DNA from 3 places in the uncultured Paenibacillus sp. genome. Region 1 is predicted to be linked to each of the others. Evidence: riboswitches for the same ligand, from Rfam matches in the RefSeq annotation. Region 1 holds a riboswitch; each other region holds the start of a gene.

Region 1 (3,208 bases):
AACAGCTGCTTCAGTTCGTCCTCCGTGAAGCGGCGTCCTTTGACCGTTTCCTCGTAATACAGGTAGGAAGCGGAAATCGTCGTCATTTGCGACAACATGACGGCACCGGATACTTGCTGGGACATCAGCACGACGATGTTGCTGAAATGCCGGAGCAGCGTTTCAAGCTTTCGAGTCGGTTTCGAGGACATCATATTTTTGGCCAGCGTGGGGATTCCGGCAGCAGCGATGTCTTTGCAAGCGACGCTCAAGCAATATGGGCTTAATTGTTTATCATGAATATAGATTACGCCGTCCCGATACAATTCGGTCAGTTTGGCCGGTAAAATGTGCTGCAGCAAATATTCTTCTTCCGCAAAGTTGGTCAGGTTATGCCGCAACAACGGCAATGAATAAACGAAATTGCTGTTTTCCCTTTTCAAATAATCGGCCTGTTTGGTTTCCGACGGTGATGTAAACGTATCGATGATTTCCTTGGAATGACGAAACATGGTGTTTCCTCCGTTCGATGGTGAATGATTTTATCGGGTGACTTGCGGCGGGTGGAAGGGATTCAAGAAATAGGGCACAACACTGTCGTATTTGGTTTTTAATCCGTTCACATACTCTTGAATTCGTTCAAAGTATTCATCGCTGAGCAGCGGATATCGCACCGTTCTCACTTGGCTTAACCGGCTATTGTGCCGAATGACGGTTTCCACCGACTCAAGGATGTCCCGGCAACAACGTTTCGTAGGGACGGTTCCGATAATCGCTTCGAATAGCTCTCGGTCATCCTCGGGATCGAGACAGTGATACGGCAGCTTCATATCGATATGAACGCCGTCAACCAAATTGTCGGCAAGCATTCGCTGCAATTTACGCGGGAACGTGCCGTTGGTAAAAACAATGATTTTCCCTTTGAAGATCTTTCGCACCCGATTGAGAAAATGACTAATTTCCGAAGCCTCGTTCATCATGAATTCCCCGCCGCTGAATAACACGGCATCGAACATATCGTTGCATTCGCCCAAGCGCTCGATAACTTGTTCGGCGGTTAAATGGCCGTCCGGTTTTTTGGCTATCAATTCGTCATGATTATGACAACCGTAACAGCGCATGTTGCAGCCGTTCCAAGCGTGAATGAGCAGCGATACGTGACCGGGCAAATCATCGAACGTACGAATGAAACGGGGATAAAAAGCCAGCATCCGATTCTCCTTTCCGCGAAAAAAGGCATTTCCAACCACCATCCCCAAAATGAGGTCAGAAATGCCCGTATACATAGAACCAATCGGTTACATACACGAATAACACCTCCCTATCTTCCTTAGGTTAAGCAGTGTCGTCGTTTATGGCAGGTCTCCTGGCTTCGGGTCCATGCGAACGCCGCTTCCTTCCCGTTTCAAGGTGAAACAGTGGATTGCGTGCGGCGTCGCTCGCCGTAACAGTGGAGGGACCGCGTCGGATTTTCACCGAACTTCCCTTTTCAATCGGTCACTTGCATGAAAATGATCCGATACCATAAACCACTATATTTAGTTGTTGGAATGAATGCTAATACAATATATTGAAAAAGTAAAGTGATGGTTGTCATTCGATAATTTTTTATCCGGATTGTGATAAACATCATAAGGTTTATTCTTTGATCTGTGGTATGATTGCCGGGAAAAATCTTGAAAGAACAGTAAACTTGAGATGCACGAGCGGGAGCTGGAAGTTGATCCGGCTGAGAGGAAGGCTGCATTCGCCTTCGACCGCAGAACCTGGTCTGGGTAATGCCAGCGTAGGAATCATGATCTTCTGCCGATCGCAGGGCGCATAGATTCCTATGCGCTATTTTTGTTATTGGAGGAGAAAAGATGATGGGTGATGCTTTTAGTATTGGCGGCGCAACGCTGTCCAGCCGTTTGTTTGTGGGCACGGGCAAATTCGGGAACGATTCCGTGATTTCCGATGTAATCGGACGTTCCGGCGCGCAGGTTATTACGGTAGCGGTAAGGCGAATCGATTTCAATTCGTCCTTTGAAGATGGTTTGACGCACATACCGGACGGCATGAAACTGCTTCCCAATACATCCGGCGCCCGGAATGCGCAGGAAGCCGTACGAATCGCCCTTCTCTCGAGAGAGGGCGGGATGGGGAATTGGATCAAAATCGAGGTTATTCCCGATCAAACCTACCTGCTTCCGGACAATGAAGAAACGATTCAAGCGACATCGATATTGGCGAAGGAGGGGTTTGTCGTTTTTCCTTATATGAATCCGGATCTCATTGCCGCCAAACGGATGCGGGACGCCGGCGCCGCGGCGGTGATGCCTCTCGGAGCGCCGATCGGCTCGAACCGGGGACTGCAGACGAAAGAAATGATCCGCATCTTGATTGAAGAACTCGACGTGCCCGTCATTGTCGATGCGGGGATCGGCAAACCTTCCGAAGCGGCGGAAGCGATGGAAATGGGAGCGGCGGCGGTATTGATCAATACGGCGATCGCGACCTCGGGGGATCCCGCGTCCATGGCCGAGGCGTTCGCAAGCGCCGTTCATGCCGGACGGCTTGCTTATCGATCCGGTTTGGGACCGGTCAAGCAGACGGCGGAGGCTTCTTCCCCGTTAACGGGATTTTTGGGGGGAGAGGGGGAGGCGAATTGAGCTTTTATGAAATCTATTGCAAATCGAAAGAAATGGAATATTCTGAAGCTTTCCGGGAAGCTTCCGGGCAGGATGTGCTCCGCATTTTACGGAAAGACCGACTGAATGAACAGGATTTCCTGATGCTGCTGTCGCCCGCTGCCGGTTCGTGCCTGGAAGCGATGGCTCAAAAAGCGCACCGGCTGACGGTTCAACATTTCGGCCGTACGATTTTGCTGTTCGCTCCTTTATACGTGTCGGACTACTGCGTCAATTCCTGCGCATACTGCAGCTTCAGCGTCGAACATGTTTTTTCGAGAAAAAAACTCGCGATGCGTGAGGTTGAAAGAGAAGGCGCCGCGATCGCGGCTGCAGGAATCAAACATCTTTTGCTGTTGACGGGCGAATCCCCGCAGCAATCGAATCATGATTACTTGAAGGCCTGCATCCTTATCTTATCGAAGCATTTCGCTTCTGTTTCATTGGAAGTTCAACCGATGGACAAATCGCAGTACGCCGATCTTATCGACAATGGCGTGGACGGCCTGACTCTTTATCAGGAAACGTACAAAGAGGATACATATCGCGAGTTACACCGG
Region 2 (3,208 bases), on a different contig from region 1:
GCATCGCGGTGCCGAACCAACCGATCATCGCGGCGCCGATCGCCGACGTAATGTGGTCGTAGCCCGGCGCGATATCGGTCGTCAGCGGTCCGAGCGTGTAGAACGGCGCTTCGCCGCACACCTCCATCTGGCGGTCGACGTTCTCCTTGATCAGATGCATCGGCACATGGCCGGGTCCCTCGATCATTACCTGCACATCGTGCTTCCAGGCGATTTGCGTCAGCTCGCCGAGCGTATCCAGCTCCGCGAACTGCGCCTCGTCGTTCGCATCGGCGATCGAGCCCGGCCGCAGGCCGTCGCCCAGCGAGAACGTCACGTCGTAGGCTTTCATGATCTCGCAAATCTCTTCAAAATGCGTATACAGGAAGTTCTCCTTGTGGTGCGCCAGGCACCAGGCCGCCATAATCGAGCCGCCGCGCGAGACGATGCCGGTCACCCGCTTTGCCGTCAGCGGCACGTAACGAAGCAGCACGCCCGCATGGATCGTGAAGTAATCGACGCCCTGCTCGGCCTGCTCGATGAGCGTATCGCGGAACACTTCCCACGTCAGATCCTCCGCCACGCCGTTCACCTTCTCCAGCGCCTGGTAGATCGGCACCGTGCCGACCGGCACGGGGGAATTGCGAACGATCCACTCGCGCGTCGTGTGGATGTTGCGTCCCGTGGACAGATCCATAATCGTATCCGCGCCCCAGCGGGTCGCCCACGTCATTTTCTCGACCTCTTCCTCGATCGAAGAGGCAACCGCGGAGTTGCCGATGTTGGCGTTGATTTTCACGTGAAAATGACGCCCGATGATCATCGGCTCGCTCTCGGGATGATTGACGTTCGCCGGAATGACCGCGCGGCCCGCCGCCACCTCCGCACGCACGAATTCGGGATCCATCCCCTCGCGCACGGCGATGAACTGCATCTCCGGCGTGACGATCCCTTTGCGGGCATAGTGCAGCTGCGTCACATTGCCGCCGGCTTTGGCGCGCAGCGGCTTCCGGTCCAGCCCGGGAAACCGTTCCGCGCCGAGCTCCTCCGCCTTCTCCGCCGATCGGAAGCCGTTATCCTCCGGACGAAGCGTTCTTCCTTCATACGTTTCGGTGTCCTCCCGCTCGGCAATCCAGCCCTCGCGCAAGCCCGGCAGCCCTTTGCGGACGTCGGCCGTGTAAGACGGATCCGTATAAGGACCGCTTGCGTCATAGACGAGCACCGGCTCGTTCGGAATTTCCTCTCCGCGCACCGAGCTCGGCTCAAGCGCGATTTCCCGCATCGGAACACGCACATCCCCGCGCGGTCCGTTCACGTACGTTTTCCGGCTGCCCGGCAGTGGAGTCGTTAAAATGGACATAAAAATACCTCCTAGGATACAAGTCGTTATCCACCAGGAGGCAAGAGGGAGTCACGGCCGCGAGCCGTGACGTCTATGCCCGCCGCGTCTTCGATCACAAGCCGGCACGCCGCCGTCCGCGCCGCTCCGCTCGCCGGAAAAGGGGCCTTCCGCGCCCTCAGGGACGCAAAAAAGCCGCTTCGGCGAGGAAGCGGCTGAAACATGCGGGCGGCGGCGGCCGCAAGGTTTCCGCGCGGATTGCTCCGCGCCGGACGGAAGCGGCTGCGTGAAACGGATGGCCGGGCATATTCCCACTTTCCTACGCTGGCATAACCCAGATCAGGTTCGAAGGGACCAAGGCGTTTCGCCTTATCTCAGCCCGCGGGGGGCGCCCCTAGTGGATACATGCTTAGACTATAAACGTAAGCCTTCGTTATTGTCAACCCTTGACTTGCCGGGTTGTCGTTGATTTGCCGGGTGTCGAATTGCCCAACGGCTACCACGTCACCAGCCCTTTCGCGCCCGGCGCGTCGCTGCTGATCATATCGATCACCGGCACCGTATAGGCGATCAGGATAAGCGCGACGGCAATCCCGATCCAGACGCTCCAGCGCTCGAGGTAACGAGGCGTAGGCGCCGCATCCGCTTCCGCTTCGGCGATCGGAAACTCCTCCTCGCCCTTCGGCGCGCGCAGCAGCCCGATGATGATGCCGACCAGAATGAGCACGCCGACGAACAGGATCACGCCCCCGACGGCGACCGTTACGTAATAGGGAATCCAGGCGGCGGCTTCCGGATTGCCCTGGTACGTCGTGTACGCCGTTCTGCGCGGCGCGCCGAACAGGCCGACCAGATGCATCGCTCCCGACATCAGGAACATGCCGACCGCCCAGACGATCGTCTGGATGATGCCCCAGCGGTGCAATTTCGCCGTCAGCTTGCGCCCGGTTACGGCAGGAATCAGCCAATAGGCAATGCCGAAAAAGGTCAGCGCGACGCTGGACGCCACCGTCAGATGAAAATGCCCCGTTACAAAAAGCGTATTGTGCACGACCGCGTTCATCTGGTTGCTCGCGTTGACAAGACCGCCTGCCCCTGCAGGAATGAAGATGACCATTCCCATAAACGGCGCGAAGAAACGCGCGTCCTTCCAGGGCAGCTTTCGCAGCCAGCCGAACAGCCCTGTGCCTCCGCGCTTGCGTCCGGCCATCTCAAACGTGGCGAACAGCGAGAAGGCGGTCATCAGGGACGGGATGACGACCATGAAGGTGAGCACGACCTGCAGGTATTTCCAGAACGGCGTGATACCAGGCTCCATAAGCTGGTGGTGGAAGCCGACCGGAATCGAGAACAGCAGGAACAGCAGAAAAGCCAGCCGTGCAAGCGAATCGCTGAACAGCTTGCCGCCGATCATTTTCGGCACGCATACGTACCAGCACATGTAAGCCGGCAGCAGCCAGAAGTAGACGAGCGGATGGCCGAAATACCAGAACAGCGTCCGGCTCAGCACAACGTCGACCGTGTCGACCCAGCCGAACGACCAGGGCAGCAGCTGGAACAGCACCTCCACGGCAACGCCGAGCGTCGCGATCAGCCACAGCGCCATCGTCACGATGCCCATGAAGGCGAACAGCGGCGAGGTCTGGCCCTTGTGCGTTTTTTTCCAATAGCTGTAATTGCGGATCATGCCCGCGCCGCTGATCCAGCTGCCGACGACGATCAGCACCAGTGCGATATAGAACAACGAGTCGGCTTTCATCGGCGCATAGAACGTATACAGCACCGTCGCCTTGTTGAGCAGGATCATGATCGTGCCGAGCACGGTGCCCAGCCCCATGATCGCAAAGCCTGCCCAGCCGAGGCGTCTTGCGCTGTCGAGCAGATGCCCGC
Region 3 (3,208 bases), on a different contig from region 1:
GCGCCCGTAGCGAGCGTATGGGACCAGAGCCTCGCGCGGACATCGTCCCGCAGCGCCTCCCGGACCACTTCAACCGGACCGGGGAGCCGGTAAGCGGGGATGTCCCAAAGGGCGACGGCGCCCTGCCACAAGGCCAGGAAAACGGCAATGACCGCCAGAGGCGGCCATCCTTTGCGCAGGCTATTGCCCATCGGGATATTTCTCCAGCAGACGGCCCATCGAGGCGCCGTCCTTCGGATTGTAGTAGATTTTGATCTGCGAAATGACGGACGGACAGCCCATCTCCGCCATCGCCTCGTTCATATCCTTCACCACCGCAAGCAGCCGGTCCATATCGCCCTCCATCGTCGTCTCGAGCGGCGCGACCCGGTAAGGCAGCCCCGTCGCCTTGACGATCTCGATTGCCCGGTCGACATACGGAATGACGCTTTCCCCGTTCGGCGTGTGCGGCAAAATTTGAATGCTCAGCAGCGCGTCGGCCATCGTTCCCCATCTTCCTCTCGTTCAAGCTTCATCCGCCGTTATTGCGGCAGAAAGTCGTTCGTGAACGCCTTCTGCGGGTCGAACTCGCCCTCGAGCAGCTTGCGCTCGGTCATCCACTCCGCGTAATTCGACCATACCTCAAGCTTCTGCTCGCCCCAGCGGGCCGCGTCGTCACGGTACTTAGGGGCCAGCCATTTCTGGCTCGCCTTCACGAGCTCCTTGTTCAAATCGGGCTCTGCCGCAATCAGCACATCGGCCGCCTCGCCGGGATTGTCGATCGCGAAATTATAGCCTTCCGCCGCGCCCTCGACGAAAGCGCGCACGATGTCCGGCTTGTCCGCGATCATTTTCTCGCTCGTGGCGAGCACCGGCGTGTAGTAATCCAGCTTGTCGCTGTAGTCGGTCAAATAAACCATATTGATCGGCTCGCCCCGCAGCTCCGCCTCGACGCCCGTCCACGCGTAATAGATCCAGGCAAAATCGATGTCCCGCTTCACCGAGGTGAAAAAGTCCGTGACGCCCGTGCTGACGATTTCCACCTTGCTTACGTCGGCGCCTTCCGCCTGCATGATCGACCCGATGACGGCCTCTTCGACCGGCGAGCCCCAGCCGCCGTACTTCTTGCCCTCGAAATCTTTCGGCGTCTTGATGTTCTTATCGACCGGCGAAGCGAAGCCCGACGTGTTGTGCTGAATCACGGCCGCCAGCGACACGATCGGCACCTGCTGGGTGCGCGCCATCGTCAGCTGCTCCTGGTAGCTGACGCCGAACTCGGCTTCGCCCGAAGCGATCAGCTGCTCGACCGTCCCTTCGCCCGGCTGCACGATCTCCACGTCCAGTCCGCGTTCGCGCCAGAAGCCTTTGTCGCGCGCGACGTAGAGCCCCGTATGGTTCGTATTCGGCGTCCAGTCGAGCATCACCTTCACCTTCGCGAGCTCTTCCGTCCCGTCTGCAGCACCGTCCGTGCCCGCTTCGCCGTTCGTTCCCCCAACGTTCGCGGCGGCATTGCCGCCTCCGGCGTTGCCGGCGTTCTCCCCGGCCGCGCCGTTATTTCCCCCGCCGTTATTGCCGCCGCTTCCGCAGCCCGCCAGCGCCAGCATAATCGCCAGCAAGGCGACGCTCCATTTCCAGCCTTTGCGAACCTTGTTCCTCATGTCTTGTCCCTCTCTCTTCCCCCACCCATATTTCGACAACAAAAAAACGCCCCCGATCCCAAGGCGTCTATTCGCGTGACAACCGCCACCCCTTCGCGCTCCGCAAGCGAAACGCGCGTCAAAGCGCGGCTTACCGTGTTCCTACGCTGGCATTATCCAGATCAGGTATAAGGGTCGGTATCGTATAGCGGGATACCCTCTCAGCCGGCCTGCCCAGCTCCCCCGGTGCTTATTCGATTGTCGTTATGCCTATTATAGCAAAACCGCGGCAAAATTCCACCGTTGCGACATGTATGTATACTAATCTTTAAGACTGGCGGTTTGCAGTTTGCAGATCTCTTCTTAATCGGAGTATGTCTCCCGTGACTTTCTCCGATCGTTCATAGGCCTTCGCGGCCAAGGCATCGATTGTCCTGGCGCTGGTTCTGTTGTCGGCTGCCGCATGGAATAATTGCTCGAATACCGCCTCCGCGCGGGACACCGAAGCTTCGCTGCAGGCCGCGTACTCTTTGCCGGCACAGACAAGCTCGGCTGTTTTCGACACGGATTCAAGTATCGCCTTGACGGTGTCCGTAATCTCGTCCGCCGATCGCTTCGTTTGTGTCGCAAGCTTCCTTATTTCATCAGCCACGACGGCAAAGCCCCTTCCATGCTCGCCGGCTCTCGCCGCTTCGATCGTCGCATTGACGGCAAGCAGGTTGCATTGATCGGCCAATTCACGGATCAGGGCGGACACTTGGTTGACGCCGTTCGCCCGCTTCTGCAGATCTGTCATCTGGATCTCTTGCTTGATCGTGCGCTCAGCGAAACCGGAGAACGCCTCACCGACGCCGTTCAGCTCATTTTTCCCTTTTAACGTCAGGTCGACCATCTTCTCGGACAATGCGTCTCCTTGGGCGCTCGATCGGCGAACGGCCGTGACAGCCTCGTTAATCTCCAGCATCATACGCTCGGCTCCCAGGATTGTATTGACTTGAGATTCTATAGCCTGTTTCTGGAGCAACCGGGAAATATCGAGCAGATCGGCAACCGACAGAATTCCGGCAAGCTTGCTTCCGTCGGTAACGACGACACAATCGTAGAACGATGCTCCCTCCCGTCCGAGCGCCCGATCCAAGAGCTCGTGGGGCGGCACCGATTTGTCGACGATGAACGGCTTCGGATCCATCAGCCGGTCAACCGGCTTTTCATAATACAGGGCGGTGCCGAACCGCCTGCTCAGGTTTCTGAAAAAACGGTCCCGCATAATGAGCCCGACGGGTGCCTGTTCCTCGTTGCAAACGACAAAACATTCGGCGTCCGCATGGAGCTCGAATAATTTGGCCGTATGCTCGCAGGAATCGGTCGGATGAACGGATATAGCCGGACGGACGGCATCCGAAATCACCGGCGAACGATAGCCGGGCCGCTCTTCGACTTCCGGTATAATCACCGGAATTGACGTTTGTTCCATCCGTTTTGCCACTAACATGCTACCCCTTCCATCTCCTCTAATCTCTGTCTTTTACCAAATCTTAATTGACCATGATCAAATGAGATGCCTGGGTGTGTAAAGCGTATGTTAAATTTCG

Evidence for each region. A riboswitch is a leader RNA that binds a small molecule or an ion and turns the genes downstream of it on or off. The one in region 1 is predicted to bind thiamine pyrophosphate.
Region 2: it holds a riboswitch for thiamine pyrophosphate, as region 1 does, so the genes downstream of both, thiC (phosphomethylpyrimidine synthase ThiC) here and RWM61_RS13570 (thiazole synthase) in region 1, are expected to answer to the same signal.
Region 3: it holds a riboswitch for thiamine pyrophosphate, as region 1 does, so the genes downstream of both, RWM61_RS10625 (ABC transporter substrate-binding protein) here and RWM61_RS13570 (thiazole synthase) in region 1, are expected to answer to the same signal.

What each region holds. Positions count from the first base shown of each region.
Region 1 covers NZ_CAUPYC010000042.1:30,183-33,390, forward strand. Annotated here, with positions in the region: gene nrdD (anaerobic ribonucleoside-triphosphate reductase) at 1-491, opposite strand, end outside; gene RWM61_RS13565 (radical SAM protein) at 522-1,265, opposite strand; cobalamin riboswitch at 1,318-1,521, opposite strand; TPP riboswitch at 1,676-1,789, shown strand; gene RWM61_RS13570 (thiazole synthase) at 1,845-2,630, shown strand; gene thiH (2-iminoacetate synthase ThiH) at 2,627-3,208, shown strand, end outside.
Region 2 covers NZ_CAUPYC010000089.1:9,049-12,256, forward strand. Annotated here, with positions in the region: gene thiC (phosphomethylpyrimidine synthase ThiC) at 1-1,339, opposite strand, end outside; TPP riboswitch at 1,618-1,724, opposite strand; gene RWM61_RS18835 (b(o/a)3-type cytochrome-c oxidase subunit 1) at 1,815-3,208, opposite strand, start outside.
Region 3 covers NZ_CAUPYC010000027.1:30,784-33,991, forward strand. Annotated here, with positions in the region: gene RWM61_RS10615 (ABC transporter permease) at 1-191, opposite strand, end outside; gene RWM61_RS10620 (MTH1187 family thiamine-binding protein) at 181-483, opposite strand; gene RWM61_RS10625 (ABC transporter substrate-binding protein) at 522-1,637, opposite strand; TPP riboswitch at 1,758-1,871, opposite strand; gene RWM61_RS10630 (methyl-accepting chemotaxis protein) at 1,945-3,108, opposite strand.